DNA from 3 places in the Brevibacillus sp. 7WMA2 genome. Region 2 is predicted to be linked to each of the others. Evidence: predicted binding sites of a transcription regulator. Region 2 holds the regulator's gene; each other region holds the start of a gene.
What was found. The regulator LexA, encoded in region 2, represses DNA repair genes until DNA is damaged. The targets are predictions, from matches to a motif close to CGAACATATGTTCG.
Positions count from the first base shown of each region.

Region 1: a site for LexA is predicted at 5,215-5,228, ahead of GOP56_RS12750 (carbohydrate kinase). Genes of this name have one in related genera too.
Region 3: a site for LexA is predicted at 3,620-3,633, ahead of GOP56_RS07760 (YolD-like family protein). Genes of this name have one in related genera too.

Region 1 covers NZ_CP048799.1:3,082,426-3,095,239, forward strand. Annotated here, with positions in the region: gene GOP56_RS12720 (aromatic acid exporter family protein) at 1-555, opposite strand, end outside; gene GOP56_RS12725 (SIMPL domain-containing protein) at 702-1,442, opposite strand; gene GOP56_RS12730 (LacI family DNA-binding transcriptional regulator) at 1,557-2,555, opposite strand; gene GOP56_RS12735 (Cof-type HAD-IIB family hydrolase) at 2,768-3,544, shown strand; gene GOP56_RS12740 (hypothetical protein) at 3,605-4,165, opposite strand; gene GOP56_RS12745 (DeoR/GlpR family DNA-binding transcription regulator) at 4,246-5,037, opposite strand; gene GOP56_RS12750 (carbohydrate kinase) at 5,245-6,339, shown strand; gene GOP56_RS12755 (pseudouridine-5'-phosphate glycosidase) at 6,336-7,256, shown strand; gene GOP56_RS12760 (YfcC family protein) at 7,390-8,847, opposite strand; gene GOP56_RS12765 (prenylated flavin chaperone LpdD) at 8,948-9,280, opposite strand; gene GOP56_RS12770 (copper homeostasis protein CutC) at 9,312-9,998, opposite strand; gene GOP56_RS12775 (PTS transporter subunit EIIC) at 10,228-11,673, opposite strand; gene nagB (glucosamine-6-phosphate deaminase) at 11,760-12,524, opposite strand; gene GOP56_RS12785 (PTS sugar transporter subunit IIA) at 12,570-12,814, opposite strand, start outside.
Region 2 covers NZ_CP048799.1:1,914,183-1,926,996, forward strand. Annotated here, with positions in the region: gene crcB (fluoride efflux transporter CrcB) at 1-303, opposite strand, end outside; fluoride riboswitch at 363-422, opposite strand; gene GOP56_RS07210 (DUF896 domain-containing protein) at 481-669, opposite strand; gene GOP56_RS07215 (cell division suppressor protein YneA) at 748-1,131, opposite strand; gene lexA (transcriptional repressor LexA) at 1,292-1,912, shown strand; gene GOP56_RS07225 (DUF456 domain-containing protein) at 2,289-2,777, opposite strand; gene GOP56_RS07230 (hypothetical protein) at 3,129-3,542, shown strand; gene GOP56_RS07235 (aminoacyl-tRNA deacylase) at 3,681-4,145, opposite strand; gene GOP56_RS07240 (DMT family transporter) at 4,224-5,105, opposite strand; gene GOP56_RS07245 (zinc-dependent alcohol dehydrogenase family protein) at 5,508-6,518, shown strand; gene GOP56_RS07250 (hypothetical protein) at 6,633-7,040, opposite strand; gene GOP56_RS07255 (carbon-nitrogen hydrolase family protein) at 7,478-8,461, opposite strand; gene GOP56_RS07260 (Nramp family divalent metal transporter) at 8,707-10,065, opposite strand; gene GOP56_RS07265 (DMT family transporter) at 10,527-11,492, opposite strand; gene GOP56_RS07270 (helix-turn-helix domain-containing protein) at 11,694-12,260, shown strand.
Region 3 covers NZ_CP048799.1:2,030,416-2,036,803, forward strand. Annotated here, with positions in the region: gene GOP56_RS24170 (hypothetical protein) at 69-200, opposite strand; gene GOP56_RS24175 (hypothetical protein) at 384-509, opposite strand; gene GOP56_RS07745 (DUF7667 family protein) at 1,411-1,644, opposite strand; gene GOP56_RS07750 (helix-turn-helix transcriptional regulator) at 1,738-1,926, opposite strand; gene GOP56_RS07755 (hypothetical protein) at 2,128-2,805, shown strand; gene GOP56_RS07760 (YolD-like family protein) at 3,262-3,600, opposite strand; gene GOP56_RS07765 (Kelch repeat-containing protein) at 3,915-5,120, shown strand; gene GOP56_RS07770 (hypothetical protein) at 5,865-6,353, shown strand.

The DNA of each region.
Region 1 (12,814 bases), 1.2 Mb from region 2:
TTCCACCATTTCTGACCCTGGCCATCCATCTTCCCCATGGCGTAAATAGCCTGCCAATTCCTTTAAAATCACAGAGAAGTTTTTTTCTACTTTTTGCTGAAGCTCCCATAATTCCTTATCTTTGTTAGGCATATATAAATTCATCAGGAGCCCCATTCCTATACCGATCGTAACCAATTGTAATTCATTCCATAAGAAGCTCCAGCTTAAATCCTGCTTCAAATAGATATGTAACATAATAACGCAGCTGGAAATAAACCCCTCAATTACACGTAAGCGTACTAATGTCGGAATAAAGATCAACATCATCATCGTGATTGTGAAAGCATGAAATCCAACCCATTTAAAAAACAGAAGGCTGAAAACCATGGCGACTAAGCATGCGATAAATCGATCAATGGAAACGCTAAGCGAACGCTTTCGCGTAATTTGAATGCATAGGATCGTTAATGTACCCGCTGACGCATAGAACTCTAGTCCAAGTAATTGAGCAAGAAAAATTGATAATCCAGCACCAATTGCTGTTTTCAGTGTTCGGTAACCAATATACGGCATCTATTGCCCCCTTTCTTCCTCTTCTCCTCACTATACTATAAGCTTTTTCCTTTATTTGAAAAAGGACAGAAAAATCTTTTTCGAGGAAATAAAAAAACGGAGTGACAGGTAACGTCTCCTCCGTTTGGCATTTCGATTCGATAATCCTACTCAATTTCAAACTGTACCGAAACAGTTGTTTCTACTTTAATTTGTCCAGGAGCGATTGAACTACCCTTAGCTGCTGAGTCCTGCATCGATAATTCATTTTTCGCTAGGATATAGGGACGTTCTACAACATTGCTCTCTGAAATGGTCAGTACTTTTTTCACTGTCACTCCAGATGCCTTGGCTAGCGCTTCTGCTTTAGCCTTTGCATTTTGAACAGCTAATGTTAAGGCTTGCCCTTCATATTTGGCTTGTTTATCTGTACTTAACTGAACGGAATCAATTCGATTAGCTCCGGCTGCTGACAGCTTATCCAACAAATTACCAATCTTATTGAGATTTCGATATGTTACTTTTACAATATGCTGGCTTTGGTAGCCTGTCAGGACAGGACCCGCTTTATCCTCGTAATTGTATTGTGGGCTAGTTGCAAATTGAATGGTTTGAATTTCTTTTTCAGATAAACCCTCCTGATTCAGCACCTTTTCCACTGCAGCAAAAATTTTTGCATTCTTTTCCTGTGCTTCCTTTGCTGTTTTCGCATTCGTCTCTACTCCTACTTGGAGATAAGCCACATCCGGGTCAATAGAGATACTACCTACTCCTGTCACATTAATGTTTCGAATAACCTGTGCCTCTTGAGCATGTGCGGCAGGTACAGCAGCCAAAAAACTTCCACCTGTTAACAATCCAAGTGTCAGAAATGACGCTACTACTTTATTCATTGCTTTTTTTCTCATGATTATTGCCACCTTTCACTCATGCGCTCACTATTTCAGCATTCTGCCAATATACGCATTATCTGAATACCTGCTTTGACGAACCTATTGTTGAATTCGTTTCAACAGAAAAGATCACGCACTGCCACGTATGATAAACTTCAACGGTAGCTCTACTTTTTTAGTGACAATTTTTCTCTCCTTTAGCTTGTTTCTCCGCTCAAGAATCTGGTCGATAAATAATTGAAAAGCGACCTTGCCTGCTTCAAAACTAGGTACATTCATCGTGGTTAAATCAAGAATGCTTGCCAACGGTAAATTATCAAAGCCAATAATAGCCAAGTCCTCAGGAACACGCCATCCTAGTTTTTTTGCTTCTGTTATCATACCTGCTGCTGGCAAATCACCTGCAACCATAATTGCTTGTGGACGTTCCTTTAGCCGGGCTAATTGCTGCACAACCTGCGAACCATCCTCCATCTGATAGCAATTTTCAAAAATCCATTCTGGTCGAACAGGTTCTTTCAAGTCGGCAATCCCTTCTAAATACGCTTGCATACGTTTTTTTCCGTTATGAGTGCCGCTTGTCCCAAGAGAAAAGCCAATTTGTCGATAGCCTTTTTCCACTAAATAACGAAAGCATTCCTGCGTTCCCCTGTACCGATCAACATGTACATAAGAGATGACTTCACTGTCTACTTTTTCGCAAGCAACGATCGGTCCGTAGGAAGCATACGACTCTACCATCTCCCATTTGCCTTTTCTGGAAACAATGATCACTCCATCTATTTGCTTGGATTTCAGCATATCCAATACGCGCTTCTCTTCATTTTGATCATAATTGGTCTGGCATAAAATTAATCGGTAATTATTCAGCAATGCTTGTTCGGCAATTCCCTCCAGCACCATTCCAGCAAAGGGATGATTGACAAACGGCAATAGAACCGCCACCATTCCTGTCCGCCCTTTTACTAGATGAACAGCGTTACTATTTGGCGAGTAATTAAGCTTATGTACAGCATCCCAGACTGCCTGACGCTTAGCTTCCTGCACATAGGGATGATTGTTAAGAACGCGTGAAACAGTTGTAATCGAAACACCTGCTAGCTCGGCTATCTGTTTTATATTAGCCATGTGTCATCCCCCCTCTCTCCATTTTAAAATAAGCTGAGAATAGTTTCTATGTTCACATAGCTTGAAGAGAATCTGAAGAATTCTCTTGACCTGAAATGCTTTTCATACTGTAAGGTTTATCTTGTTAGTACCATCTGGTGTCGGCGTGACCGTTGGGCGTTACGACACAGTGGTATCCCTTAGATCAACTAGAAAAAGCGGAGGAAATTTACGTGGAGAGAAAAATCGTATTTTTTGATGTAGACGGAACCTTACTTACTGAAGATAAGCAATTACTGACAAGCACTCGCGATGCGGTACGTCGATTGCGTGAAAATGGAATCTATACTGCTATCGCTTCTGGTCGTATGCCTAAGCAATTAGAAGACATATGTAGAGAATTAGACATTCATTCTTATGTTTCCATAAATGGTCAATATGTTGTATTTGAAGGCGAAGAAATTTATAGTAATCCAATAGCGATAGAGCAGCTAACAGATTTAACTGATCTTGCCAACAAACACGGTCATGTCCTTACTTATGTAAATCATGAAATGCTATGCGCCAACCATCTTAACGATCCTCTTTTGGACGTAATTTATGGTGAACTACAATTGGCTAAGCCTACTCTTGACCCTGATTTTTACAAGCAAAATCCAATTTATCAAAGCATTATCTTCTGCGCACCTGAGCTTGCTAAGGAGTATATGGAACGCTTCCCTCAATTTGGCTTTATTCATTGGCATGATTATGCCTTAGATATTATTCCATTGGGCAGCTCCAAAGCAGTCGGCATCCAAAAAATGCTGGAACACGGTCATTTTTCCCTTGAGCACACCTATGCCTTTGGTGATGGCTTAAACGATCTAGAAATGCTGGAAACCGTTGGACATGGTGTAGCCATGGGCAATGCCGTTTTGGAAGCAAAACAAAAAGCTCGTTATGTAACAGCAAGCTGCAATGAGGATGGGATTTCCAAAGGTCTCTCTATGTTAGGATTACTAGACTAATTGATTAAAAAGCTTCCTAAAAAAGCCGTTTTCTCTTTATACAGAAAACGGCTTTTTCTCCTATTGTCTTGTTACCTGTTTTATTTTATCCATCATCTGATTCGGTGTAAGTCCGTTTAATTCAGAAATTCCAGATCCCTCTAGAGCCACCGTTTTGCCCGAAAAAACAGGGTAGATTCCTTGCCATTTTTCTACGGTTGTGAAGGTATTGGAATCCATTTTTTTTAAGAATAAAAAATATTCACCATCCCCAAGTGCCCCTGGATACTGTAAATTTAAAGGGTCTCCTGCCTCAGGCTTAGGTTCCAATCCATAAAATACAAGCCGGACTTGTCTCCCTACGCTCCCCTTCAATGTTGCTTTTACTTGAAAGGTTTGTGTATATTTGACAACTTTTCTTCCTTGTACAGTTTGATTCGTCGCTTGTTCATGAACAGCCTCCAATGCTGTGGCACGAATGATTGCCTGAGAAGCATTGGTTAGTTCCTTGACAGAACTAAATTTTATTTCATTTTGGATCACCTGTACGTGCTGTGCCTCCTGAATAGATCTCCCCGTATCTGGGCCCCATTCTGTGTATCCGATCATTAATACCGTAAGCATCCAACTGCTGTACCACATGTTGTGCCTCCTGAACTTCATGTTTGCTGTTATTATGTGTTAGGACAGTATGAATATATACGATAGTTCTGTGTAACCGGTTACACCCTAGAAGCATTTACCCATTGAACCTGCCATTCTTGACATTTATCTGCCCATTCCTCAGGTATTTCGCTATCACAAATAACTGTCTGAATGTCTTTTATATCTGCAATCTTATAAAAAGTCTGTAATTCCAATTTAGCCTGATCACACAGCACAATGCATTCCTTTGAATTCTCCATAAATTTGCGAACCAAAAAAGCTCGTTCGGCATCATGATGGCTCATTCCTTTTTGTAAGGATAATCCATCTACACACAGGAAAGCCTTATCTGCATGGAAATATTCCATCATTTTTTCTGTCATCAAGCCGCATACACGTGCATGCTTTTGATGGACCTTTCCACCTAAAAAGTAGATATCTCCTGTAAATTCGTCCTTTTTCTCCTGAAGAAAAAAGGCTTGCAGTAATCGCACAGAGCAAGTAATGATCGTCACGTCTTGTTTTTCTAATAAGTAGGGCAACATATATAGTGAAATGATCCCATCATCTAGAGCTACACTTTCACCATGCTGCACCAAATTTGCTGCTGTCTGTGCAATATCTTTTACGCTGCTATACCAAACTTCTGAGTCGTCTTTATAAGAAAGCAGCTCGATGTCTCCGCTTACTTTGACGGCTCCCCCATACACCCGCCTGAGCCTCTGCTCTTGTTCTAGCTCTTCTAAATACCGACGTACGGATTCTGAAGAGACTTGTAGCTTTTCTACTAGCTCAGTTGTTTTTACTTTTCCTTCTTGTTGTAGTAGTTCTAAGATGAGCTCCTTTCTTTCCTCTCCCACTAATGACACACGAACCGCCCCTTTTTCGCCTCTTTTTGCTATTGTAACCCAACTTTTGTTTTTCAGATAGACTTTTGCTTAGATCATGGAGAAACTCTTACTAAAAATAGCCGACAAGCACTTTTGTAAATGTTTTCTCCTATCATACTTGATAAACAAATACTTTACAAACTTTTGTTTAAGTGATAAACTTTTGTTTGAAAGGAGGAGTGTCACATGGATAAAGAACAACAAATCTTGCACTATATCCGTTTGAATCCCTTCATCAGTCAACAAGAATTAGCCAATAAAATGGGAATTTCCCGCTCAGCCGTAGCAGGGTATATTGCCACTATGATGAAACAAGGCCAAATCAAAGGAAGAGCCTACATTTTAAAAGAAGAAGCTTCCATCACTTGCCTTGGGGGAGCCAATCTGGATCGCAAAGCTCGCAGCAAACAACAAGTCAAACTGCACTCTTCCAATCCAGTTAGCATCTCTCAATCATGTGGAGGGGTAGCCCGAAACATTGCTGAAAATTTGGGACGCCTTGGTTGCGTTACCTCTCTTATTACTAGCGTAGGCAATGACAAAGAGGGTGAATGGGTTCTTGCAGAAACCAAACAGCATGGGGTAGATGTTAGTCAATCCTGGATGCTCTCCTCTGAACAAACGGGTACCTACACAGCGCTACTAGATGTAGATGGTGAAATGTTCGTTTCCCTAGCAAACATGGATATTTATGAAAAAGTAACAACTGAGATGATCGCAGAGAGATGGGCTCATATCGTCGCTTCCGACATTGTGCTTCTAGATACGAACCTCCCTGAGGACGTGTTGGCATACATGATCAAACGCTGTCACGATGAGAACATTACTTTGTATATTGATCCAGTCTCTTCAGCGAAAGCAAAAAAATTACCCGAATCTCTCATCGGCGTCACAAGTATTTTGCCTAACCAGGAAGAAGCTGAGATTCTTTCTGGCATGAAGATTAACAATGTAGAGGATGTAAAAACAGCTTGCCAGTTCATTCGCAAACGCGGCGCTCTCAATGTCATCGTAACCATGGGTGAACAAGGTATTTTTGTTTCTTCCCCTGAACACGAGGTTTTACTTCCACCATATCCAGTGGATGTTGTAGATGTCACCGGTGCTGGTGATGCCTTTGCCTCAGGTCTGTTGCATGGTGTTCTACACGGTGAAGAGCTTTTAGACGCTTGTCGGTTAGGTCTTGCTGCATCAGCTCTGACATTGGTCACAGAACAATCTGTCTCTCCCGAATTACAGCCGGAAAAACTATATCAGTTCGTAAAGGAGAATGCACAATGAAAAACTACTTAACTTTTACTGAAGAGGTTGCACATGCTCTAGAAAATAAATTACCGATCGTCGCTTTAGAAACAACCATTATCTCTCATGGCATGCCGTATCCGCAGAACATGGAGATGGCGAAAAAGGTTGAGCAAATCATTCGCGATAACGGTGCTGTGCCAGCTACGATTGGTATCATGGATGGTAAAATTAAAATTGGTCTTACTGATCAAGAACTAGAAGAATTCGCTACTAACAAATCCGTCGAGAAAGTAAGCCGCCGTGATTTCCCTTATATCCTTGCATCAGGTAAAATCGGAGCGACCACTGTTGCCGGCACGATGATTGCTGCTGAACTAGCTGGAATTGAAATGTTTGCTACAGGTGGTATTGGTGGGGTTCACCGCGAAGGAGAGGTTACGTGGGACGTATCTGCTGACCTAACGGAATTGGCGAATACTAGCGTAGCTGTAGTATGCGCAGGTTGCAAATCAATCCTTGATATCGGACGTACATTAGAATACTTAGAAACCCAAGGGGTACCGGTTGTTGGTTACAAAACAGACGAATTCCCTTCCTTCTACTCCCGTAAGAGCGGCTACGGCGTTGACTTTACATTGGACACGCCTGATACAGTAGCTTCCGTGATGGATACAAAATGGAAGCTAGGTATGCAGGGCGGAATGGTCATCTCCAACCCTGTACCAGAAGAATCTGCTCTTCCATACGATCAGATTGAAGCAGCGATCCAACAAGCACTTGCTGAAGCGAAGGAAAATAATATCGCTGGCAAAAAAGTAACACCATTCCTACTTTCAAAAGTAAAAGAACTAACTGCTGGCAAAAGCTTAGAAACGAACATCGCACTTGTATATCACAACGCAGAGGTAGCAGCTAAGATTGCCGTTGAATACAAAAAGAAACAAAAGCAATAAGTTATCCACATCTAGTTAAATTTGTTGTAAACCATCTTGTTATAAACTCCTGACTATTTTAAAAAGGCAGTTCCAAAGTGATTTCTCTTTTGGAACTGCCTTCTTTTTATGTTAATAGCCTACCTATAATTCATTAGTAAGGACCATATCCAATGAACTGTGCAACAATGATAGCGATTCCCCCAACGACTATCTGCAAGCCAATTAGAGGCATAATCCATTTAAACCAGCGAATCCATGGAATTTTGGCTAAGGCTAGTCCAGCCATAAAATATCCAGAGGTAGGCGTCACAATATTAGTAAAGCCGTCTCCCAATTGAAAGGCTAATACGGCGGTTTGACGAGTGATACCCACCAAGTCAGCTAAAGGAGTCATAATGGGCATTGTTAGTGCCGCTTGCCCACTCCCCGACGGGACAATCACGTTTAACAAGCATTGCAGAATAAACATGCCCGTAGCTGTTAAAGAGGAGGGTACTTGCTGAATCGCTTGAGCTGAATAGAACAGAATCGTATCCATTACCTGCCCCTCTGTCAGAACCAGCAAGATCGCCCGGGCCATCCCAATGATTAATGCCCCTTCTAATAAATCTGCTGCTCCTCTCATAAAGCAAGTAACAAATTCATTTCCACTCATACGACAAATCAAACCAGATACCAACGCTAAGCATAAAAAGATGGTGGCAATCTCCGAAATAAACCACCCTTGCTTGATGACACCAAAGGCAATTGTACCTAATGTCAGCATAAAGCTAAGCAGAACAAGCTTGTGCTTCAAGAGAAATATTTTAGGCCCCTCGCCCTTTTGATTTTTTGCAACCTGCAAAGTAGAAGTCGCAAAATGACTATGCATCATCTCTTTACCAAAGCTATTCTCCACAAAGAAGCCTTTAGACGGATCTCTCTTCACTTTCATCGCATAACGATATACAAAGGTAACACTAACGATGTATAGAACCACGAATAGCCCAATTCGAAAGGTCATGCCAGAAAACAGTGGAAGCTCTGCTATCTTTTGAGCAACACCTATAGTAAAAGGATTAATAAGAGCGGTACTAAAACCGATTTGGGCCCCTACTAGTACAATCGCGGCACCTGTAATGACATCAAAGCCTAATGCCAAAGCCACCGGAATAAGCAATGCTAGATAGGGCAGGGTCTCCTCAGCCATCGCCATTAAAGAACCGCAGACGCCAAAGAATAGCATCATCAGTGGAACGAGCCACTTTTCCTGATTCCCCAATCTACGTGCCATGACTACTACCAAAGCTTCCATTGCGCCAGAATATGTAATAATTCCATATGTTCCTCCGACTATAAGGACAAAGAATATAATGTCGGCAGTCTCTACCATTCCTTTATGAATACTAATCAGCGTATCAAATGGATGGACAGGCTCAGATGGCAGAAAGTGAAAGCTAGCGGGATTGACCACGTTGCGCCCATCAACTTCAACGCGGGCATATTCTCCAGCAGGTACTATATACGTAAGTACAGTTGCTAATAATAAAATGCCTAGCAACAAGACGAAGACGTTTAATTCTCTAGGATGCTTGCTTCCTCTTTTCATCTTGAAAAATCGTGCATTCATGTAAAACAAAATCCCCCTTTCGCATCCGTCTATTATAACGTGAAAAAAGGAACTAACTTTTTTCAGTTCTATGACAGTTGGAAAAAGGGGGGACTACTACCTATTTTGTTTCTCCAAAAAGCTCTTCATGCATCGCTTCACGAGCTGTCTTTACTGCCAGCATGATTTCTTCCTTGCTGGCTTGATCTATATGAATGCCTACAATAGCGGTAACTGTGCATTTTTGGTGTTCACAAGCTAGACTTGCACATTCAATCGCCAATTGATCTTCCTTATGACCAGGTAATGTGATAAGCTCCACTTTTACCTGCTCATCCTGCCAATAAGCGGTCGCAACTGCACCAATATGTACCACTCCCCCACCTATCAGGTAGACGATATCATCCCCCATCATCTGTCGACGCACTTCTATGTTAAACGGTCGTTTCTTCATTATGTAAACCCTCCCTCTGTCTTTATAGCTTTTATCCGTTTCGTTTATTCTTTACTAACGCTACTAATTGGGTATCGACTGGTTTCAACGCTTGTCCATCCTGCCTTACTCCCGTGCCAAAATGAACCTCCCTAACACCTGTTTCTTTTACAAAATCAGACACAGTCTCAATGGTTAAGCCGGCGCCCGCTAGTATAGTTACGTGTGTAGAAGCAGTTCGCTCTACCAACGCTTTCATCTGATCTACTGCTTGCAGGGCGCTTGACTTGCCACCAGATGTTAGAATGCGATCAATCTGTTTATAATGCAGCAATTGTTCAAGCGCTGCTACTTGATCCTCTACCTCGTCAAATGCCCGATGGAATGTCACATGCATGTGTCCTGTTTCCGTTAATAAAGTCTCTAATGCTCGAAAATCAATGTGATGATCTGGCGTTAAAGCTCCCAGAACCACACCTGCTGCACCAAGTTCCCTGATAGTTTGAATATCTTTGAGCATCACATCTATATCGTTTGTCGTATAAACAAAGGATTGACTATGAGGACGCACCATCACACGTACGGGAATTTTCACCTGATTAACTACATTTTTTATGAGACCGTAGCTAGGAGTAAGTCCTCCTTCCCTAATGCCTGTGATCAACTCCAATCGATCCGCTCCGCCTGCTTCTGCTCGCTTCGCATCATCTAGCGTAGTTGCAATTACTTCGAGTATCATGCTACCTTCACTCCCTTTTGGTACGCTTATTGGTTTATTCCTTCTACTTTAGCATGGTAATTGACTACTATGCATCAAAAACGGCAAGAGTTTAACGACTTACCTTTTATCATTATGTAGGAGATGGCTTCGTTCAAACCATACATGCACCAGTGTATAAAGAGATAAAAAGAGAAGGCAGGACCCTTGTCGGATCATGCCCTCTTTATCGTGCTATTTTTTATGATGGTTATAGTTTTTTAATCTCATCTTTTAAAATCTCGGATTGTGTACCAAAAACAATTTGTACACTACCTTGACCTAAGCGCATCACACCTGCTGCACCTAGCTGCTTCAAGGCTGTATCATTTACCTTTTGGTCATCGTTTACTACTAAACGCAGACGAGTAATACATGCATCAATGTTCTTGATATTTTCTTTTCCACCGATATTTGATAATACTTTTTCTGCTTTATCTCTCATAGCATCATTGGTTTTAGCCGTATTCCCATCGGCCGCTGCTGCGAAATCATCTTCGCGGCCAGGCGTTTTCAGGTTCAGCTTCTTAATCATGATACGGAACAAGAAGTAGTAAAGCACGAAGGTAGCAAGACCAATCGGCCAAAGCAGAAGTGGTTTTTGCGACCATTTAAAGTTAACAACGTAATCGATCAAACCAGCAGAGAATCCAAATCCTAGTCGTACGCCTAATTCAACAATAATAAAGGCAATGGCTCCTGTTAAAACGGCATGGATACCATATAGTAATGGAGCAGCAAACATGAATGCAAATTCTACTGGCTCCGTGATACCTGTCAAGAACGCCGCGATTGCTGTACTTAAGAAGATAGAAGCCACCGTTTTGCGGTTTTCAGGCTTCGCCGTGTGAACGATTGCAAGTGCGATCGCCGGCATCGCAAACATCATGATTGGGAAGAAGCCTGTCATAAATAGTCCGGCAGATGGATCTCCCGCAAAGAAGCGATTCAAGTCACCTTTTACGATTTCACCAGCCGCACCTGTAAACGTTCCAATTTCAAACCAAGCGATCGTATTAATAACATGGTGCAAACCAAATGGAATTAGTACACGGTTCGCGATACCAAAGATACCACTACCTACAGCCCCCATACTTACAACCGTATTACCAAATGAATTAAGCGCCTCTTGGACAGGACCCCATACAAGACCAAGCAGCAAACCTAACACTACCATGGTAGAGGATGTAATGATTGGAACAAACCGTTTACCACTAAAGAAGCCTAACCAATCGGGAAGCTTGATATTGTGGTACTTGTTGTAGAAGTAAGCAGCCAAACCACCGGACATAATACCGCCTAGTACGCCCATGTCCAATTTCATTGCATCGTCAATGAAAGCGAATGCAGGTGGAACCGCTTTCAATACATTAAGTAAAACCAATTGTGCAATTACTGCTGCTAAAGCTGCAACTGCGTCTCCTGCCAAACCAATGGCTACCCCGACAGCAAAGATTAAAGGTAAGTTATCAAAAATAGCAGAACCGCCTGCTTTCAGGAATGGAGCGATGTAATGATTCAAAAATTCACCAGTGGTGCCCATGTTAAAGTCTTTAACATAGTCGATTGCTCCAAAACGTAGCAATAGAGCGGCAGCTGGCAAGGTTGCGACCGGAAGCATCAAAGCTTTACCAATCTTTTGAAGAAAAGCCAACATATCATTTCCTCCTTTTGAAGTTATATATGAGTAGTGAAACCTCATGGCGTCCATAAGGTTTCACATCATATCGCTTGTTGTATGCGTTAGCCTTGAAGAATAGCCTCTCTGGATTCGTCTTGCAAAGGCAATAGCTCAGCCGTTGCACGATCTACCAATACGGTCAAATTAGGATGCAACTGTAAAATGGATACAGGCACTTGTGGATCAACTATGCCTGTGAATAAATGACGGACAGCTTCCGCCTTACTCTTGTCATTTACTAGTAACAAGACGTGGCGAGCCTTCATAATCCCACCAATCCCCATCGTCACAGCTTGCTTAGGTACCTCGGATATATCAGAGAAGAAGCGAGAATTTGCTTCAATGGTCTCAGACGCAAGTTCTACTACATGAGTAGATAATGTGAACGCTTGAGCCGGTTCATTAAAGCCAATGTGTCCATTATGACCAATACCCAAGATTTGGATATCAACACCACCTGCTTCTTCCATTGCCTTCTCGTATCGGGAGCACTCTGCCTTCGCATCGGTAAATATACCTGATGGAATATTCGTCTGTTCTTTTTTAATATTTACATGTGAGAACAAGTTATCCCACATGAAATAGCTGTAGCTTTGATCGTGGTCAGCAGTCAGCCCCACATATTCATCTAGGTTAAACGTGGTGATTTGACTAAAATCAACGTTTCCTGCCTGCTGCATGCTGATTAATTCTTTATACATCCCTATTGGCGTGCTTCCTGTAGCCAAGCCAAGCACAGATGTAGGTTTGTTTTCTATTTGTTCTGCCATGATTTCAGCAGCTTTTTTGCTTAGTTCCTGATAATTCTCTGATACAATTACCCTCATTACTTATCCCTCACTATCTACAAGATGTATAGTTGTTTGAAAGGATTAAGCTTTTAGCGTTACTTCAAGAACTTTTTCCTGACCACGAGTCACAGAAGCACCTACAAATTGTGTCATGCTTTCTACAGCATCGCTATTTGTAATAATAATTGGCGTGATTACAGGGTATCCTGCGTTTTTAATGATATCTAAATCAAATTCAATCAGGGTCTGACCCGCTTTTACATCTTGACCGGTCGTTACTTTTGCGGAGAAACCTTCGCCGTTTAAGTTAACAGTATCAATACCGA
Region 2 (12,814 bases):
ATAGCAAATGGCAAGTACATATTGATGCTGATGCCAAAGGGTAAGTGTCTCTACACTAAAAGTCGAAAAGGTCGTGAAAGAACCAATAAACCCTGTTCCTACTCCTAAGGTAAACCAAGCGGGCAGTTGATTTCGGGTTAAGAGATATTGATTGAGAGCTCCCAATCCGATACAGCCTATGAAATTGACTACTAGCGTACCTAAAGGAAACGAGAGATCCCACCAGCCCGCTGTCCATGCTCCTACTAAATATCGGGATACAGCCCCCAACATTCCTGATAGTCCAACAATTAAAAAAGACATGCATTCTCTCCTTTTCCACTATTTTTCACATATATACAAACAAACTCCTACCAGTAATATTACTGGTAGGAGTCATTAGCCTATTGGCGCTTAGGGCGAACTCCATCGCCTCTATTTACTTGTAAAAACCTGTTTCACAGCACTATTGCTACGGATCATTTTGAAAAATCACATAGACTAGTGCTTAGGTTCCTCATCCTCTACATAACGGATCGAATCTAAACTAGATTTCAAGGAAGCCTTCATAGCATCAATGTATTTTTGACGAAGAACTTGTTGCTCCGTTTTTTCTTCTGGAGTTAAGCCAACACCCTTCGATTTCTTGGCTAATTCATTAATACGTTTTACTTCTGCATCAGTAACCAATGGTGATACCTCCTCAACTAACTTCTCTTTATTATAACACAAGACCAAAGGAGAGGAGATATAAATTATGGCTCCCGCTTATCGGTATACTGGAATAGCTAGATTATTTCCTGCATAAATCATGGGGCTATCTAACTGATTTTGTTTCATGATCTCATCCATTAGCTCTCTAGCTGATAGCCCGGATTCCTGTTGATAAGCTTGTGCAATACTCCACAGCGTATCACCTGGCTGAATTGTAATGACTATAGCTGCCTGCTGTGTATGGGGAGCCGCAATAGCCACCTTCTCTTTTCCAAAAATCATGCTGCCTGCTGCAAAGGATACTATGATCAGCAATAACGTTACGATTGCTTGCCCTCGCGTTATCCCTTTTCTATGATGTACCAATGTGTTCTTACTCGTCATTGTTTTTGTTTTATCTTTATATAGATTCTGACAATTGCTAGATTGTACCATCATTATCATCACCCTCACAAACGTTTGTTCTCATTTTGATAACATCATCATAATGCGAACAAATATTCCTGTCAAGCAAAAGAATCGAACTAATGTTTGTCGAACGCAAATTCTCATGGTATAATGTAGAAAATATCTGGATCGAGAGAATGAGGTGTTCGAAATGTCCAAACTCTCCAATCGCCAACAAGCGATCATTGATTTTATTCGTAAGGAAGTAAAAGATAAAGGTTATCCCCCGTCTGTTCGAGAAATCGGTGAAGCCGTAGGACTAGCTTCCAGTTCCACTGTTCACGGTCATCTCGCAAGACTTGAAAAGAAAGGCTTAATCCGCCGCGATCCTACTAAGCCACGTGCCATTGAATTATTGGACGAGACTCGTCTACAGGACGATTATGAAAGCTCCATCGTTCGAGTACCAGTGGTTGGTAAGGTAACGGCAGGTCAACCTATTACAGCTATTGAACAGGTGGAAGAATATTTTCCATTGCCAGAAAACATCGTTACGTCTGACAATGTGTTCATGTTGCGCGTTATGGGAGAGAGCATGATCGAAGCAGGCATTTTAGATGGCGATTATGTAATTGTCCGCCAACAAAATGTAGCTAACAACGGGGATATCGTGGTAGCCATGACCGAAGAGGATGAAGCAACTGTAAAACGTTTCTTTAAAGAGAAAACCCACTTCCGTCTACAACCGGAAAACTCACAGCTTGAACCAATCATTTTAGATAATGTGACGATTTTAGGTAAAGTAATTGGCGTTTACCGCCTTTTCCACTAGTGCATTGGATTTTTAACTTCTCACGTGCTTACACGTACAAACTCTTGGTGAGGATCATACTCGCCAAGAGTTTTTTACTGCTCAAATTTATTGTTTGTAACGGTTTATTTTATGCCCCACTCTACCTATCTCCTTGATACCTTTCGTGTTTCTCCTACTATTGGACTTATATTTAGGTGTAAATTAGCTGCATAGCCACTTAAAACAGTGTTTCTTTTTAGCAAATCTTCAAACAAGCCTTCTCTAATTCTGATGTGTAAACACAAATAAACCGAGATTGCCGGTTTCCCTACAGGAAATGATAGAGAATTTGACAATCTCGGTTTTATGGAATGGATCAACACTCAAAATCCAATGTAACGATCCACAATAAGTTTTACCAAGCAACAATAAAGAACCAGATAATCATGATGAGTTGGATAGAGATTTTCATAATGACACTGCTAAAGAAACCTATAAGACTTCCTATCGCTATCTTAAAAGCTCGTTCTGCCGGTTGTTTTTGCATCAGCATTTCAATTAATAATACAAATACAAATGGGAGAATAATCATACCAAATGGCGGAAACGTAAGTACACCAATAATAACACCTAATATTGACCCGATTGCTGATGCTTTTGAGCCACCATATTTTTTAACAAAGTACATATTAGTCAATAGGTCAGCACCAAATAACACCACACTCAAAATCCCCATTCCCCACCAGAAGGAAACCGGTAATCCTGCTCCAGGCTCTGCAATCGCGAATTGATATAGTAAAAAACCGCCCCATAACATAATCGTATCAGGTAACACTGGGAAGAAAATACCAGCAATACTTACACCGAATAGAAGTATAACAATCAACCATAATAAAACATCCATGTTTAACCCCCCTCTTTGTTGCATCTGACCCGTTTTCTATATGTACGTTTCAGTGCCCTCCTACGTTTCATTTTTACTTAGGAGTTTCCTTTTCTTGTTTGCGAAACGTGTCTTTTCCTACATATACATGATTCTGCTCTTTTTTATGATCTCATTTTTAGCAAAGCCTGACCTATTTACCTATAGCGCTCTTTTACCAGTTCCTTTTTCCACTTCATACAGGCAAAAGGACAGCAAGAAAAAGGTATATGGATAACAGGAAAAATATAACATTTGGAGAAATTAATACTATATACTAAATTGTCCCCGCTCCAAGCCTGTATATCCTATTTCGGAAAGGAAGGTTACAAGATGCACAAAATCGTTTGTTCTTTATTAGCAGTACCACTTGTTTTCTTACTGTCCTCGACTAGCTACGCGGCTTTAGATAAGCATAGCACAACAAAAGTAACGATTAGTAGTAATGCTTACAGCCAATATTCTATTCCATTTGCACTAACGGTAAAGGAATGGGATAGAGGTTATGGGGAAGCTGGTGTTACAGGCCCTTTTTTCCTTGCGAAAGGTGGTAGCGTAACGGTTACGTTTGATAAGAAAGTAGATTCATTGGGCTGGTATCTACTGAATGCAAATACCTACGGAGCTGAAAAAATCTACCCAAAAGGCTCTACTGTAACCGTCCCACGACATTCACATTGGATTGTTATTCTGCAAAACGCTAGCATAAAACCTGTTCCTATTACAGGCAACGTGACGATTCACTAGTCTTTTTATCACGTTATCACGCAGCACCTTCACTGATCAGTATCAGCTCTTACAGCCTCTGCATTCCCTAAAAATTGGTGTAGGAGAATGGGCTGTCGTATGCGAGGAAATGCCTTAATGCTAGCTGTATCGCATCGCCTATTTTCTTACACGCATCAATTTTCCGTTATTTAATCTTACTAAATCTTCTACCTTTATTTTCACTAATGAATGAGGAGAGCCCCCTCCCGTATAAACATACTCTAATTCTGTTATTTTCGGATCAACCAAAAAAATCGCCTCAAATCCAAAAGAAGGGACCCCACCGGCTGGATAACCTGTTGCTACTAATACTTCCTTTTCATCTGCCAAACGAGGTCTTTTTATATTGAGTCCCTTACTTACTCGTGATGTACTAGCCCGATCCTCTCCTTTTACAATGGCCACAATTAGTCGTCCATCTTCATCAATCATACAAATATTTTTAACCAGCTCCTCAATAGAAGCATTCACAGCTTTAGCCGCCTCTTCGACCGTATGGCAAGATTGATTCAGTATAAAGTGCTGGGCATCAGCAGCTTTTGCATGTAGGTACTCTTTTATTTGCAGCTCATAAGAATTCATTGATCCCTCTCCATCCTAAAATATTTTCCCCATTTTAGCTGTACCCCACTAGTTAATCAAGAGTGCAGGTGATCTTTTTTACGTAATATTCGCTGTATTTTGTTGTTTTGGTTTTTTTAACGTATAAAGCATCCCAATAAATATTAATAAAATTCCTATTGTTTGTATCATATTTGGTCGAAATCCAATAATGATCACATCTAATAAAATAGCAACAGCTGGATCCAAAAATACCATTCCTGAAATGGTTCTGGTCGATAGTTTTCGTACACTATCGAAAAACAGAAGATAAACAACACCAGTGTGGATAATGCCAGTAATGATCGCGTATGCCCAATTCTGCGGAGTTAGGTCTAAAAATACATGGTAATGGATAAAGGGAAGCAAGCATATCGCGCCAATAGCAGTTTGAATAAACGTTGTGGCATAGACACTTGCTTGTTGTATACTCTTCCCTAAAATCATCGTTACTGCATAAAAAAGAGCTGCTAGAATAGCGTACAAAAATCCTGTCATTTGAAACGAAGCATTTGAGAGATCACCATCTATTCCAATGATAAAAATCGTTCCTACAAAGCATACAGAGATAGCCAGAATTGAAAGTATGGTTACCTTTTCTCTGAAAAGAAAGCTACCGACAAGTAAGACAATCATCGGAGCAAGATGATAGAGAGAGATGGCAACTGTAATCGAAATCAGCTCAAAGGATTTAAACAAGAAAATCCAATTTAATAAATTTGCTATACCACAGAAGCCAATCCTCATTAGTTCTTTTTTGCTCCATTGCTCTTTGGCATACGTTCCTGTAATAAACCAAATCGAACCAAGAAAAACTGTCGCACAAATGCATCTAATAAAAACCAATTCTAAAGCGGAAAGACCCGTTAACACGGAAAAAAATCCTACTGATCCAAAAATCGTCATCGAGATGAACATTTGAATAAAAGCCCTTATATTCATAATTTTTACTCCAATCTATTTATAGAGGTTATTAATCTAACTACTATAATGAAACTATAATAAAACGGGTTCATAGGACTGAACCCGCTCTTCCTACTGCTAAAAGAAAAATGAAACTGGCCTTAGTAGCTACAAAGCAAAAACATGCAGGTAATTAGACTAAAGAAATCCTTTTAAGTTATATACTATTATTCATAATCTTGAAGACATTGCAAGCAAACTTCTGCTTTATAACAAAAAATTCTAAATAAATAGTAGAATTTCTGCTACGTCTGCTGTATTTCTTAGCCAATAACTATACGGATTGTAAATTTGAACATTAAAGCCACATTCACTAGCATCATGACAAGTACTTATATTATAAAATAATCTAGAGATAAAAGATAAAGGAGTCGTACAACTTTGATAGCTACATGTATTAGATTTCATGCGTTTGGAAACCCGCAGGAGGTTTTACAGGTTGAACAAAAACAAATGAAATCTCCTATGAATGGAGAAATTCTTGTTCGCATGATTGATCGTCCTATAAATCCATCTGACTTGCTTCCTATTAGAGGAGCATATTCTCATCGTATTTCATTGCCTACCATTCCTGGGTATGAAGGTGTCGGCATTGTTGAGGAAGTAGGATCTTCCGTTTCTCATGGGCTTCTTGGCAAACGTGTTCTTCCTTTGCGGGGAGAAGGGACTTGGCAGGATTATGTGACAGCACCAGCAGATTTAGCAATCACGATACCACCTTCCATGGAAGATTACATCGCGGCTCAGCTCTATATAAACCCTATAACAGCCTGGATTACGTGTACAGAAGTATTACAATTAAAGGAAGATGATATCCTTCTGGTCAATGCTTGCGGTTCTTCAATTGGACGTATCCTTTGCCAGTTATCTTCGATTCTTGGGTTTCGACTGATTGCGGTCACAAGGAATCATTTCTATACCGAAGAACTTCTTCAGTTAGGCGCCTTTGCTGTCATTAACACCTCTGACACCGCATTACATCAAACGGTTATGGAATTGACAAATGGCCGAGGAGCTACTGCTGCTATTGATTCTGTAGGGGGCACAGCTGGTTCAGACCTAGCTTTTTGTGTTCGCCCGAATGGTACATTGGTAACGATTGGACTTTTATCGGGAACACCTGTTCATTGGGGGGAAATTTCGCATAGAACACAGGTAAACATCAGATTATTTCATTTAAGGCATTGGAATCAGCAGGTATCTGTAGAAACCTGGCAAGACACCTTCTCTCATGTAATAGAATTAATAATGAAGCAAAAATTGGGGCTCATGATGCCTTATGCTCATTACGATCTTTTGGAGGTCCAAAAAGCCGTTCAGATGGCAGAATCCTCTAGAAATAGGGGGAAAATATTCTTACGCAATAAAGTGAATCAGCATATTTTCGCTTAAAAATAAATAGGTCCTTCTATTGAGGAAGGACCTACTTACCATTTTTGGCGACTTTTATTCGCCAGTTTGTTTTCGGATAAGTATGATTTCTACAAATCGTATAACTTATTCGACTTATTTATAAATAGAAAATGTAGCCGTAAAGTTCATTTTCTTTGTGAAAGAAGAATTTACACCTGCTTGAAATTGAACAGAGATGTTTCCATCTTTTGTAGCTTTAAAGATACGGCCGTATCTTGCGTACGTATCATATGTACCTATGACCTTATTATCAGCATCATAGACTGTGTATGTGATCGGATAGCCTGAATTTGTTACGGTAACGCTAAGCTCTTCCCCTTTTTTTAGATAGAAGGATTCTTTTGGAGCAACTTCATAAGAGCTTAAAGAATAATATTTAAACACATCTTGATCTTGAACACTTGCCGCACTTGCTTTCGTTGCTTCTAAACCTGTGAAGCTTGCTCCTGTCAATCCTGCAACTCCTAATACACCAGCTAAAAGAATTTTTTTAAACATCATAATTCCTCCCTTAGATTATTGTTAAAAAGTAAAAACTATGAAAATTATTAAAATTACTTCTAACCACTTTCTTCTAATTTGTTCACCTCCTGTAATCATTATAGTTACACCGAGAACTATTATCAAGAATTTTTTTCTTATTTTTACAAAAAAATTAAATTTATAGATAAACAAGAATTTGTTAACATTCGAAAAAGCCCTATTTACCGGGCTTTCTGCGTCATGCTATAAAAATAGTCTCACAAATAAAAATATGTTATTTTTAGAAAAAAACCTATTATTTATGAAAAATATGAAAAACCCTCACGCATAATAACATGAGGGTTCTATGAATATGGTCTCTATTCAAATGTAGGACTAGTCTTTAAAACATATGATAAAAGTTATGCTTGATGATCTACTTTTTTTGCTCGCCTAATCTAGCCGATTTTTAGACATTATCGCTCACTGCCTACCAATAGATTGATTTCTTCATAAGAAATCGTCTCGTTTTTTCTCTCTCCAAATTTTCTCACAACAGGAGTAGGATTTTGATTAAAATTCATGCTTAAGCTTTGGTTGGAGTAGTGTCCTGCTGGATCGATATAATATTTAAAATCAATGATTTTTTCGATATCGATCTCTGCATAAGCAATTCCTTCTGTTTCTGCCGGTACCATTTCACTAATCGGCTCTCCATCAGGTCCATAAATGCAAGTATGCCCACTCTTAAATGTGTTGAAATACTCTCTTTGTTCTGGTGTTAAACAAATCATATCTTTCATCTCTTCAGAATAAATGGATGAGGTCATTATGACAAAGGTTTGGGTGGAGATCGCATAATATCTACTGGAGATTTCATCATCAAAGTATCCAGGCCAAGAAGCGACGTGAACTTGTTCATTTTGTGAATTCATAGCAAGAAGATCTAGTGGCACTTGATGCTCCCAGCACATAAGACCACCCAGGTTTCCGATTTCTGTTTCGAATACAGGCATTAAGCTTCCACTTCCATCACCCCAGATCAACCTTTCTGCAACCGATGCTCTCATCTTTCTATGCTTTCCAATTAAATCTCCGTTCGGATTAAACCATAATTGTGCAAGATATAACGAGCCCCCATCCTTTTCACTGCAAGAAATACAAACGTACGTTTGATTTCTTCTAGCTGCTTCACTTAGCTTTTGAATCGCTAAGCTGGGGATTTCAACTGCATTTTTATATAGCTCGTGATAGAATTTTCTTGTATATTCTGGGTGTCCAATAAACGCAAACCAAGGATATCCTGGAAGAAATGCTTCTGGAAATGCGACTAGCTTTGCACCATTAGACGCTGCTTCATCAATCAATTTGCAAGATTTCTCAACCGTTGCATCTAAATCTAGATAGACGGGCGCTGCTTGAACTGCTGCTGCACAAAATTTCGGATATTTCTTCATCATAATTCCTCCTCTTGTTTTTGTTTATTTCCTTCTCAAATAGGTTTGAATTGTTCTTACAACAAAAATGCTACCATTTACTAAAATTGGTGTAACCATCCACCTTGTGGTTATTTTATCCATCCACCACCAAATCAAGGGCAAGAAAAAGAGACCTCCCAAAAAATGAAGATCTCTCACATTGAATGTCACTTATATAGATGCAGATAGTAAAGCCTTTCAAATTGAACCCATCGCTAGCCTAATTGTCAGCCCAATTCGTGACCAGTAATGAGAATATATCCGACCAAAAAGACATTTAATGCTAAAATAACGCCAGTGGACAGCCAAGCTAGCCATTTGACCCACGTTCGATTTACAAACTCGCCCATTTTCCTTTTATCGCTTGTAAATAATACGAGTGGAATAACCGCAAATGGAAGTTGCAGGCTAAGTACCACCTGACTCCATAAAAGCAAATCACCTGTTCCTCTCGAACCAGCTATCCAAGTTACAATAAACGCTGGAACAACAGCAATTAAACGTGTAATAATCCGACGAAGCCAAGGTGAAATACGTAATTGGATAAAGCCTTCCATGACAATTTGTCCTGTTAGGGTTCCAGTTATTGTTGAATTTTGACCGGATGCGAGCAATGCAACGGCAAATAATGTACTTGCAATACCAACACCTACAGTCGGACTCAAAAGCTCATAGGCGCCTTCAATTTCAGATACATCCAAGCCAGTTCCATGAAAAGCTGCTGCTCCGAGAATGAGAATAGCGGAATTAATCAAGAAAGCAACAGTCAGAGAAACGGTTGAATCAAGCACGGAAAACTTAAGTGCCTCCTTGCGCCCTTCCCGATTACGTTTATATTGTCGGGTTTGAACAATGGACGAATGCAAGTACAAATTATGTGGCATCACGGTTGCTCCTAAAATCCCAAGGGAAACAAACAGCATTTCTGGATTTGTAACAATTTCAACCTTAGGTATATAACCGGATAATAACGCTGATACCTCTGGCTTTGAGATGATCAATTCAAAAGCAAATACACCAAAGATCGTTGTCATTAGCACGATAATGATTGATTCAATAATTCTAAATCCCTTTTTCTGGAGCATTAATAATAGCAAAACATCAAGCGTGGTAATGACAATACCCGCTAAAAGTGGGATACCAAACAATAAATGTAGGGCAATTGCAGAACCGATCACCTCTGCCAAATCGGTGGCGATAATAGCAAGCTCAGTTAACATCCAGAGAACAAAAGCTGTTTTTTTACCTACCGAATCACGAGTAGCTTGCGCCAAATCCCGACCGGTAACAATCCCCAGCTTAGCTGCCAAAGATTGAAGTAGGATGGCGATTAAGTTAGAAATGAGTATCACAGACAGCAAGGTATAACCAAACCGCGCCCCGCCAGCAATCGACGTTGCCCAGTTTCCCGGATCAACATAACCAACGGCTACTAACGAACCAGGACCAGCAAAAGCTAAAAATTTACGCCAGAACCCCGCCTTGCTAGGAATGCGCACGGAATTATTCACTTCTTCTAAGCTTACATTGGAACTTCTCTGTAACCAACCGCTATTATCTTTTGCTTCTTCGACTCGAGCATTCATGTTTCTTCCTCCTACTAAAATTGCGTAAAGGAAATTATGTTTCCTTAGGGAAAAAATATATGTAAAAAAAAGTACACCGATTGCGTGTATATATTAATATAATACGTCCACATCGTTTCATTTGTAAATATTTTTTTAACCTTATGCAACTTTTTGTCTCAAAGGAAACTTTCATCCTGATTAAAAATGATCAACCTGTTGATCCATGCATTCCAAGCCTTTTAACCGCATCTTATAAACCCAAAACCCTCTGTCATAAAAATAGAACAGAGGGCTTCAGAATTACATATTGAGAATCATGCATAATACGGTTGCTGGTAGCTAATCGAGATATGCTACTTTCTATTACGGCTAATCCTTCAACGACTACAGAGGCCCCCAGCCAATTTACTATCTACATTTGTAACTGCCTTCTCTGGCTAGCTTCTCTCCCTCTTCTCTCTTTGTACAACTCCCACTGTCTACGTAACGTTTTTCTTTGCTAGACTTTTTTGTTTGCCATTTGCTAGGCTCGTCAGAATCATCCCAATTATAACCACAATCATTCCAAGTAAAGATAACCCTCTGGGGAATGATCCATGTAATAAAATCACTTCACCAAGAACGGTAAAGATCATCGTTCCAGATTGCGTGGATTCGACTGCTGCAAGCAATCCCATATTGTTTTTGGCCATATCTGTTGCTAAGAAGAAAAGAATACTTGCTATCACTCCAGAGAATAGAGCCAGCAATATGGCCTGAACAAATTGAGTTCCAGTCGGTAACCCCACCGTAACCGTTCCATAAATCCCCAAAAGAATTGCAATTGGCAAACTACTAATTGCCATTCCTAATGTACGCTGAAAGGTATCGATTCTTCCCTCACACAGCTCCATCATTTTACGGTTACCCAATGGATATAAAAAAGCACCGATTATAACGGGTATAAATCCTAGCAAAAATGCCTGAGCACTTAAATGGCCTGCTTGATTTACCTGCATGAGAATCACACCAAGTAGAATAATGACAGAAAAACGCAAGCTTTTAAAAGGAATCGCTTGCCGCACTCTCGTCTGACCTTTTAAGGCTGGTACTGTTACAAAAAATATAGGCGAAAGCAATGCCCCCGCTACAATCGTGACTTGCCACGTCCCTGATGTTAACCAGGATGGACCATAAACCGCCGCAAAACTTAATAATGAATAAAAGCCAACACCACCTGCTGTCCCCCATAATAACCATTGGAATGGATGCTTGGCCATTTCCCGAAATAAATCTCCTAGATTTTTTCTAAACAATACGATAAGAAAAAGAAAAGGAAGGGCTAAAATAAACCGTAAAGATGCCGTCCAAGCCCAACTAGTTCCCCCAAGATTCATGGCTCGATTTATGATAAAGGTAGCTGAAAAAAACAATGATGATAATATCCCAACTAGTACTGCTCTCATTTTTATTCACCTCTTTTTATCTACTATGGTATATTATATTATTCTTTCTATGTAATAATGTAAAGTAAAATATATCTTATGATTGAATAAAAAATGTAATAGAAAGTACTTATAAATAGGAATCCTCTCTTCATTTGATATAGTATAATATATAAAAATAAGAAAAAAGTAAGCTAAACATCGAAAAGGGTGTATTTATATATGGGTTCTACTAAAGATGAAACAAAAAAACTAATTCAATTTGTAGGTACTACACTTCGAGAGATTAGAAAGGAACAGAATTTAAGCTTAGAGGATTTAGCGGCAAAGACTGGGGTCAGTAAGCTGACGCTTGGAAATATTGAACGAGGTGAAACCAATCCAACGCTAGGGATGCTGTGGAAAATTTCAAACGGTCTTTCTGTACCGTTAATGACTCTCTTAAAACCGGAAAATGAAATTAATATTTTACGTGCTGGACAAGGACCACAATTTTCAGAAGAGGGTCAGGCATGGGTACTCGAACCATTGTTTAGTGATACTAGGGGAGGTATTGAGATGTATCGTGGCTTCCTACAACCTCATTGTCGGTATGAGCCTGAGGCCCATCATCCTGGAACGATCGAGATTGCTACCGTAATGGCAGGAGAAGTTCAATTAACGATTGGTGAAGCCACTTATACACTTAACAAATTCGACACCATTCAGTTTACAGCGAGTGAAAAGCATGTTTACACGAACGTACGGGATGAACAGGTTGTACTCCATTTAACCATTAGCTATAAATAGCTATTGATTGTACGTAGTGACCCTGCCTATTTTTAGTATATGTATACCTATTTCTAGTAAAAAGGAAAGTGCCAGTAATGAGCTGGCACTTTCCTTACGTTTTCATGCTTGTCTAGTATTCTTTATATCAGCTCCTATTTACGGACTAGCTCACTATGTCAAACTAAAGCTCGATCACTCTTTTTCCTGTATCAAGAACCTTTTCCGCCAAAAAGTTCCCCTTCAAGAAAGCTCTCACTCCCCGCCACTTCTTATCTATCCATTAGTTATTTTGTTCACGCTTTCATCTATTGATTGAAAGGAAAAACATTATGAACGCCCTTACCAATCTTGTCTTCTATCTGAATACGCTCTTTTAAAAAACGCTTACTTATTCCCCCTTACTCTCCTCATTTAGTGTATGCCATGCACTCGTGAACATCGGCATTGCATAGCTTTTCTACATGATCCTACATTCCACAATTTTACGTTCAGATTTCTATGCTTATCGTGATTTTTTTCTTACAAATGAACGGCTAAAAGTAACTTTGACAAATATATTTTTCGCTATTCAA
Region 3 (6,388 bases), 110 kb from region 2:
CCTAGGGGCAAAAGTAAAAAAGGAGCCGCATCTCCCCATGAAAAAACGCCTTTTAAAATGAGAAGGCGCTATTTGGCTAATTCTTCGTACCCAAGTACAGTAAGTTGTCTTTTAACCTCAGGACGTATTTTAATCGGAACCTGAGGATAGGGTTTGTCACCATCCAATATTAGATATACATATATGGTCGCAAAAGGCATGATGGACTCACCCCCTTTCACTAGCATCCGAAGCCAAAAGAAAAACGCCCCTAAAGCTCTTCTAATCAGCTTCATTGGCGCTTAATTGACTTTCAACTTTATCTCTAATTTTTTGGGGAACCTATTCCAAAGTCTTGTCACCAGATTTAATTAGTGAGCAGTAGATTGGTACCATTGAATTCATTAGGCATTACCTCCAGATTGTAATTCTAAAAATTGTTCAAACAGCTCTGTTACGGCAATCATGATAGCTGTAATCCGCTTGTTCGATTCTAAATTTTGCTCGTACATGTCTGTGACAGTGAGCATTAGATCCCGCTTTTCCTATTCAAGTTGGTCTACCTGATCTAGCAGTTTCTTTTTCTCTTGCTCCAGCTTTTCTTTGACAGCACGCATTTTCTCTAAATCCGTCGATTTTGCTATTTCCAATCTATATCACTCCCGCTCCCGTTTAGTCGTAGGAAAAACCAAACGCATCAAATTCAATCGGGCCTAAACTGTCATTAGCACAAAGACAGTGATCCTCACGTTTAAACCCCAAATTGAATAGCTATTGGAGCTTTATATGTTTTAAGGTATTGTCTATCACTAAGCTAGCGTTGTTGTATTGATCCCAGACTCGTGCTGTATAGTACTACTCCGTATCAGCTTGTAAGTATGCTGTCACTTTATGCGTACTACTACCACTCTCTATCATGCCTATGTTGTATATTGAGTTATCTTTGATAAGTACCTGATAATACTTTTGAGTACTCCCAACATCGGGGGGCTGTATGAACACGATACTGACAAATTCGAAGAGTATATGCAAAATATTTACGACTAATTGGAAAAATGCGGGTGTTTTGTGGATGCGTATATGGCTACATACTTTTTCAACCGTATAACCCACAAACAAGAAAAACCCTCACGCTTACAGGCGCAAGGGTTCTGATCGATTAATACGTATTCATGTATTGGTTACGCTCCCACTCGTGAACACGCGTGCGGAACATACTTCCTCTAATCAAACAATATTTTTTAATTCGAAAACACGCGTTAAATCAATGTTTTACAGGTTCTGTAGTTTCAAATTATATCATCGCTTTTCAAAAAAATGTGGGCAAATTGTGGGCAATTTTGTGGGCAAATTTTTGAGCATGTCTTAGCGGTCTTTTGGATACCGTTTAGTTGTATTTGAGAGCATACCCCTTTTTAAAATGAAGGGGGCTTATTCCTTTTTCAACTCCTCTATCTTCTCTATCCTTGAACATAGATCATGCTGCCAGTCCGTGTTGTTCGTCATACTGACGATCAAGAATACGTTTTTGAGTTTTGCAATCTCCCAAGCTCTTTGTGCGTTTGCACTCATGCAATGGCTCATTTCTGTCATTTCCGAGTCAGTAAGCTCCCTTGTCTTATTAATAAACCAAAGCTCTGCCATCCATTGATGGACGATCCACATCTGCACCAGCTCCTTAATCTTGATGGTACAGTGTATGGCAGAGAAAAAACAAAAATGCATGTCCTCACAAATATAAATCCGCCATTAACGGAATTATTCTTCCCAAATATCTTCTACACTCATGTTTAGAGCCTTTGCAATGCGAATTGCAACCGGTAGGGTAGGTAAACTTTCTCCCCGTACGATTTGGCTCATTGCAGAAGTAGATAATCCTATACGTTCACATAGCCATTTCTGCTTAACCCCACGTTCCCCCAGTATTTCTTTCAACTTACATCGCATAAAATCACCCCATTGCTCACTTCATTACACGGCTTGTCGAATCCTTTGACGATTAAATAGAGATTTTGATGAAAAAGATCCAATAAACGCCTGTTTTTCCCTAATTATGACATAACTAGAATTAAGAACATATAATTTGTAAATTTTTGACTTTTTGTTATAATAAGTATATTAATTTCGATAAAATTTAGGAGGTTCTCTATGAAAAAGTTACGTCGATCATTTATTGTCCTTTGTAGCTTAGCTATGTTTTCCTCAGTAACACCTGCTTTTGCATACAATTCAAGCCATTCTAGTAGTAACGTACAATCCCAAGAACTGTCTGAAAAACAAACATTAACAAAAGAATTCATTAACAAGGTATCACCATATGTTAATCTTGACGAAAAAACTAAACAATTCTCTCTGTCAGAAAAAGCAAAGAAAGATTTAGATAAAGATACCTATGACAAAGCATTAGAGATACTCAACAAAAGCAACGCTCAAATAAGCGATATTAAGGACGAACTGGTAGTTTCTTCAAAGGGGACATTAATAGATAAAGAAAATGAATCAAAGATGTCGGCTATTGATCATGATGAATACTGGGATTATGACTTCACTTGGTGGGGACTCCAAATTTATTGGTCCCATGACTTTGTGGAGGATTTAAAAGATAAAATAGGACTAAAAACTTCAGTAACTGTAGGTACCTTCATAGGAACTGTTCAATATCTCATGGAGAAACATGGAAAGAGACCACCTAGCTGGTTTTCAGCTTTTACTACCGCAGCGGCTGCTCTTACTCTATGGTCATTTTTAGAACAAGATGAGGGTTGCGGAATTTATCTAGATTGCTATCTTTATGTTCCAACACGTTGGTATTCCGCTTGCGATTAAGAATAGAAGGGTAAATAAAAAAAGTGCACTTCATTACATAATGAAATGTGCTTTTTTATCATAATTATAGTAGTATAACCGAATAACGAAAGGAGCCCATAGGAGTGAATAAATTTCAAGAATACGTAAAAAGGCGACTTATATGGACAGTTATAACGTCTGTCATTCTAGCCACTGTCCCTTATTGGATTGGTACACATAACATTTCCTTAACAACTATTTGGGAATGGCTGATTTTGTTTTCTATAGTCACTATCTTCGATATTTTATCTATTTCTTCTCGACAAAACATAAAAAAATAATAATCTTAATAAGAATCATCCCTCCGCTACTCCATTATTCCGTATAGGTTCTGTCGAATCCTTTGACGAGTAAATGAAGGTTTTGACGAAAAAAAGACCTCGCCATCAACTTACTGGCGAGGTTATCTGTATCCCTGCCTCACAGGTTCACTGCTTAGGATTCTATATTGACCACATCTTCAACAGGAATCCACCAAAAATCCTCATCGTTCTTGAACTTAATTTGTTTATATGTTAAATCAAACTTCTCTACCCATCCCCAAACTGATTCAATTACTCCTCTACCCTCTTTTGTTTCTTTCCACCAGCTAATTGTTAATGCGTAGTCATACTGACGTGAGTCAGATATCCTGTAACAAAACTCGGCTAGCTCATCCTCTTCAATAATCGGCTTCTCGATCAGTTTCTTATCCTCGTGATACTGGCGTAACATTTCTGCATGTTCTGGCAAGATGAATTTCGTTACAAGCGGATCAAGGATTTTACTAACCATCAAAACATCTCCCTAAATACGAATGTATGTTCCTATCTTATTAGATGATGAGGAGATTATGCAACGGACAATTTTTTACTATCTAAATTAAAAAAGAAAATATTTTTTAAAAAATATACAAAATACACCATAATTAATTACATATTTTTCAATTTATGTTTTGTTTTATGAAATTTAATCTCGTATAATGCAAATGTGTCGGCCGACATAGCTAATATTCTTACAACATTTTTTATTCGTTATTCTTACATACACTCATAAAGGAGGTAAGCACTTTTCTCTTTCTATACAGATAGAGTAGGAGTGTTAGACAAATGAACCTAGAGAAAATAGGACTATTCGCTATTGCGATGATCATGACCTTGTTTAGTTTTCAAACGTATTCGTTTGCAGCGGAAGTAGATGAATATATTTGGACAGAAAAAAGTCCGATGCCAACAGGAAGATTTGGAATGGGGAGTTTAGTTTATGATGATAAAATTTATGTATATGGTGGAACTGTAAGTGGTGGAAGTATAAGTGGTGGAAATACAGCAATCCTTGAGACTTATGATCCTAAAACAAATCAGTGGGAACAATTATCTAGTTCTTCAATTAGTAGGTATTTAGTACAGTTTGTAGAGCATCAGGATAAATTTTATGCGATTGGTGGAGTTGAAAGTGCCGTAACCAATGTCGTTGAAGAGTATGATCCATTCTCTAATCAGTGGACTAATAAACAACCTATGCCAACCCCACGTTATAATGTGGGTGCTATTTCTATAGGTGATTATGTTTATACCTTTGGTGGATTCGGGATTAATAATACTTTAACTGATGTTGTAGAGGTATTCAATACCAAAACAAATAGTTGGGATATCAAAAACCCAATGCCTGTTAAAACCTCCGAAACGATTCCTTTTAAGATAAACAACTCAATCTATGTACTTGTTTATACCAAACCTGGAGAAACTCCATCTATTTATAATTATGACCCTGAACAAGATACATGGACACATATTGCTGAAATGCCTTCAGAAGTTACTTTGCCTAGGAATGTAATAGTCCACAATGAAAAGGTTTTCTTTCCAAGTGATAAGAATTTATTTTATTATGATTTAAAATCAAAAAAATTAATAAAATATCCTGTTGCACCTTTAAATAAGGCTATCAATAATTTTGAAATAATTAACAATAAACTTTATGCTATGGGAGAATTTCCGAATCTTGGATCTTTCTTAGAATTAAGCCTTTCAGATTTAGTTAATCCTAATCCTAATCCTAATCCCGATCCTAACCCTAATCCAACTGGAAACGCACTCTTAGTTATTTACATGGATAGTGGTTTAATCAAAGAATTTGAAATGACAACTGAAGAAATCAGAAACTTTTCCGAATGGTATGAAGGTAGAGCAAAAGGAAACGGTAGAGAAGCATACATCGTTAATAAGAAATACAACATCGGCCCTTTCAATTCTAGAAAAGACTTCATTAGCTACAGTCATATTGAGAGTTTTGAAGTTCAAGAATACAGTAGATAATAAGATACCCCCTCTTACACTATGTGGAGGGGGTATCTTATGTTTTTTAAGGTGATCAGTAAGTTTTTTAAATAGCTAATGTTTGGTTGCAAATTTTCATGAAAATTAGAAAAATGGTTGCAGAGATGATTGTCAAGAAAAAGAATGAAAACCCTCCCGATTAAGGAGGGTTTTATAGTTATTTATTCTGCGGCTCCTGTCCCCTTGCAATCCTTAACCGATCGGCAAGCTCCCCAAGGTATTTTGGCTGTCTTACAAGCGGATCAAGGATTTTACTAGCCATCAAAACATCTCCTAAAATACGAACATGAGTTCCTGCTTTATTTGATGATGAGGAAATTATGCAATGGGTAAAATTACATGTTTATCTTCAGGCTAGGTGTGGTATTTGTTGTACCCATCCCCTAACAAACTCAAAGGTACTGTAATTTTATGTAATTTTTTGAAAAAAGTTATATGTTATTGATTTTATGGTAACATTTAACTGTTAATACAAATATTTTAAAAGTTTTGAGTTTTAACATTAAAACCAAAGGAGATATGATGTTATGAAAAAAAGTTTCTCGCAACTGCATTGTCTTTAGCTACTATTATGGGAACCGTCACTACTGGACTAGCTGCTTCCCCCGTTGAGGTATCTAGTTCATCGTCACAAGCTCAATCCTCAATTGAATCTAAATTACAGGAACAGGTTATTGGCAATATTACTGTAATGTCTGAATAGTTAAAGTAGGTCAGGATGGCTTGGTTCACGTTGATCCTGCTGCTAAAGAGATAGTGGGAAAAAAAGTTTACGAGGTATACGTGAATTGTGCCGCATCTGTTAATAGTGCAATAGAGTCTGGCGACATTAAAGTAAAAGATGGCGAGCTTTCAGTAGATAAAAAAGATTTATCTGCCCCTACTGAAAAGGATTCGAAAGTTGCGTCACTTGGATCTTTCGGAAACTACTACTGGTGGGGATATGCATTTACTATGACAGATAGGAATACTAGAGACGTAGCTAACGCTTGGGCACAAGCAGGGACAGTTACAGCAGGTGTTACTGCGATTTCTGGGTTGATTCCTTCTCCGCCAACAAAACTTGTACAAGCTATTTCATATGCTTTGTCAACTGGAATGGTAGCCATTGCAAACGAAATTAACCATAAAAATGAAGGTTATGGGGTTACAATAAACATTCATTATATCGGTTATTTCACAATATCGACAAATTCTAAAGGTACATGGTAAAATATTGATAAAATCAACATATACTACTCCATCAA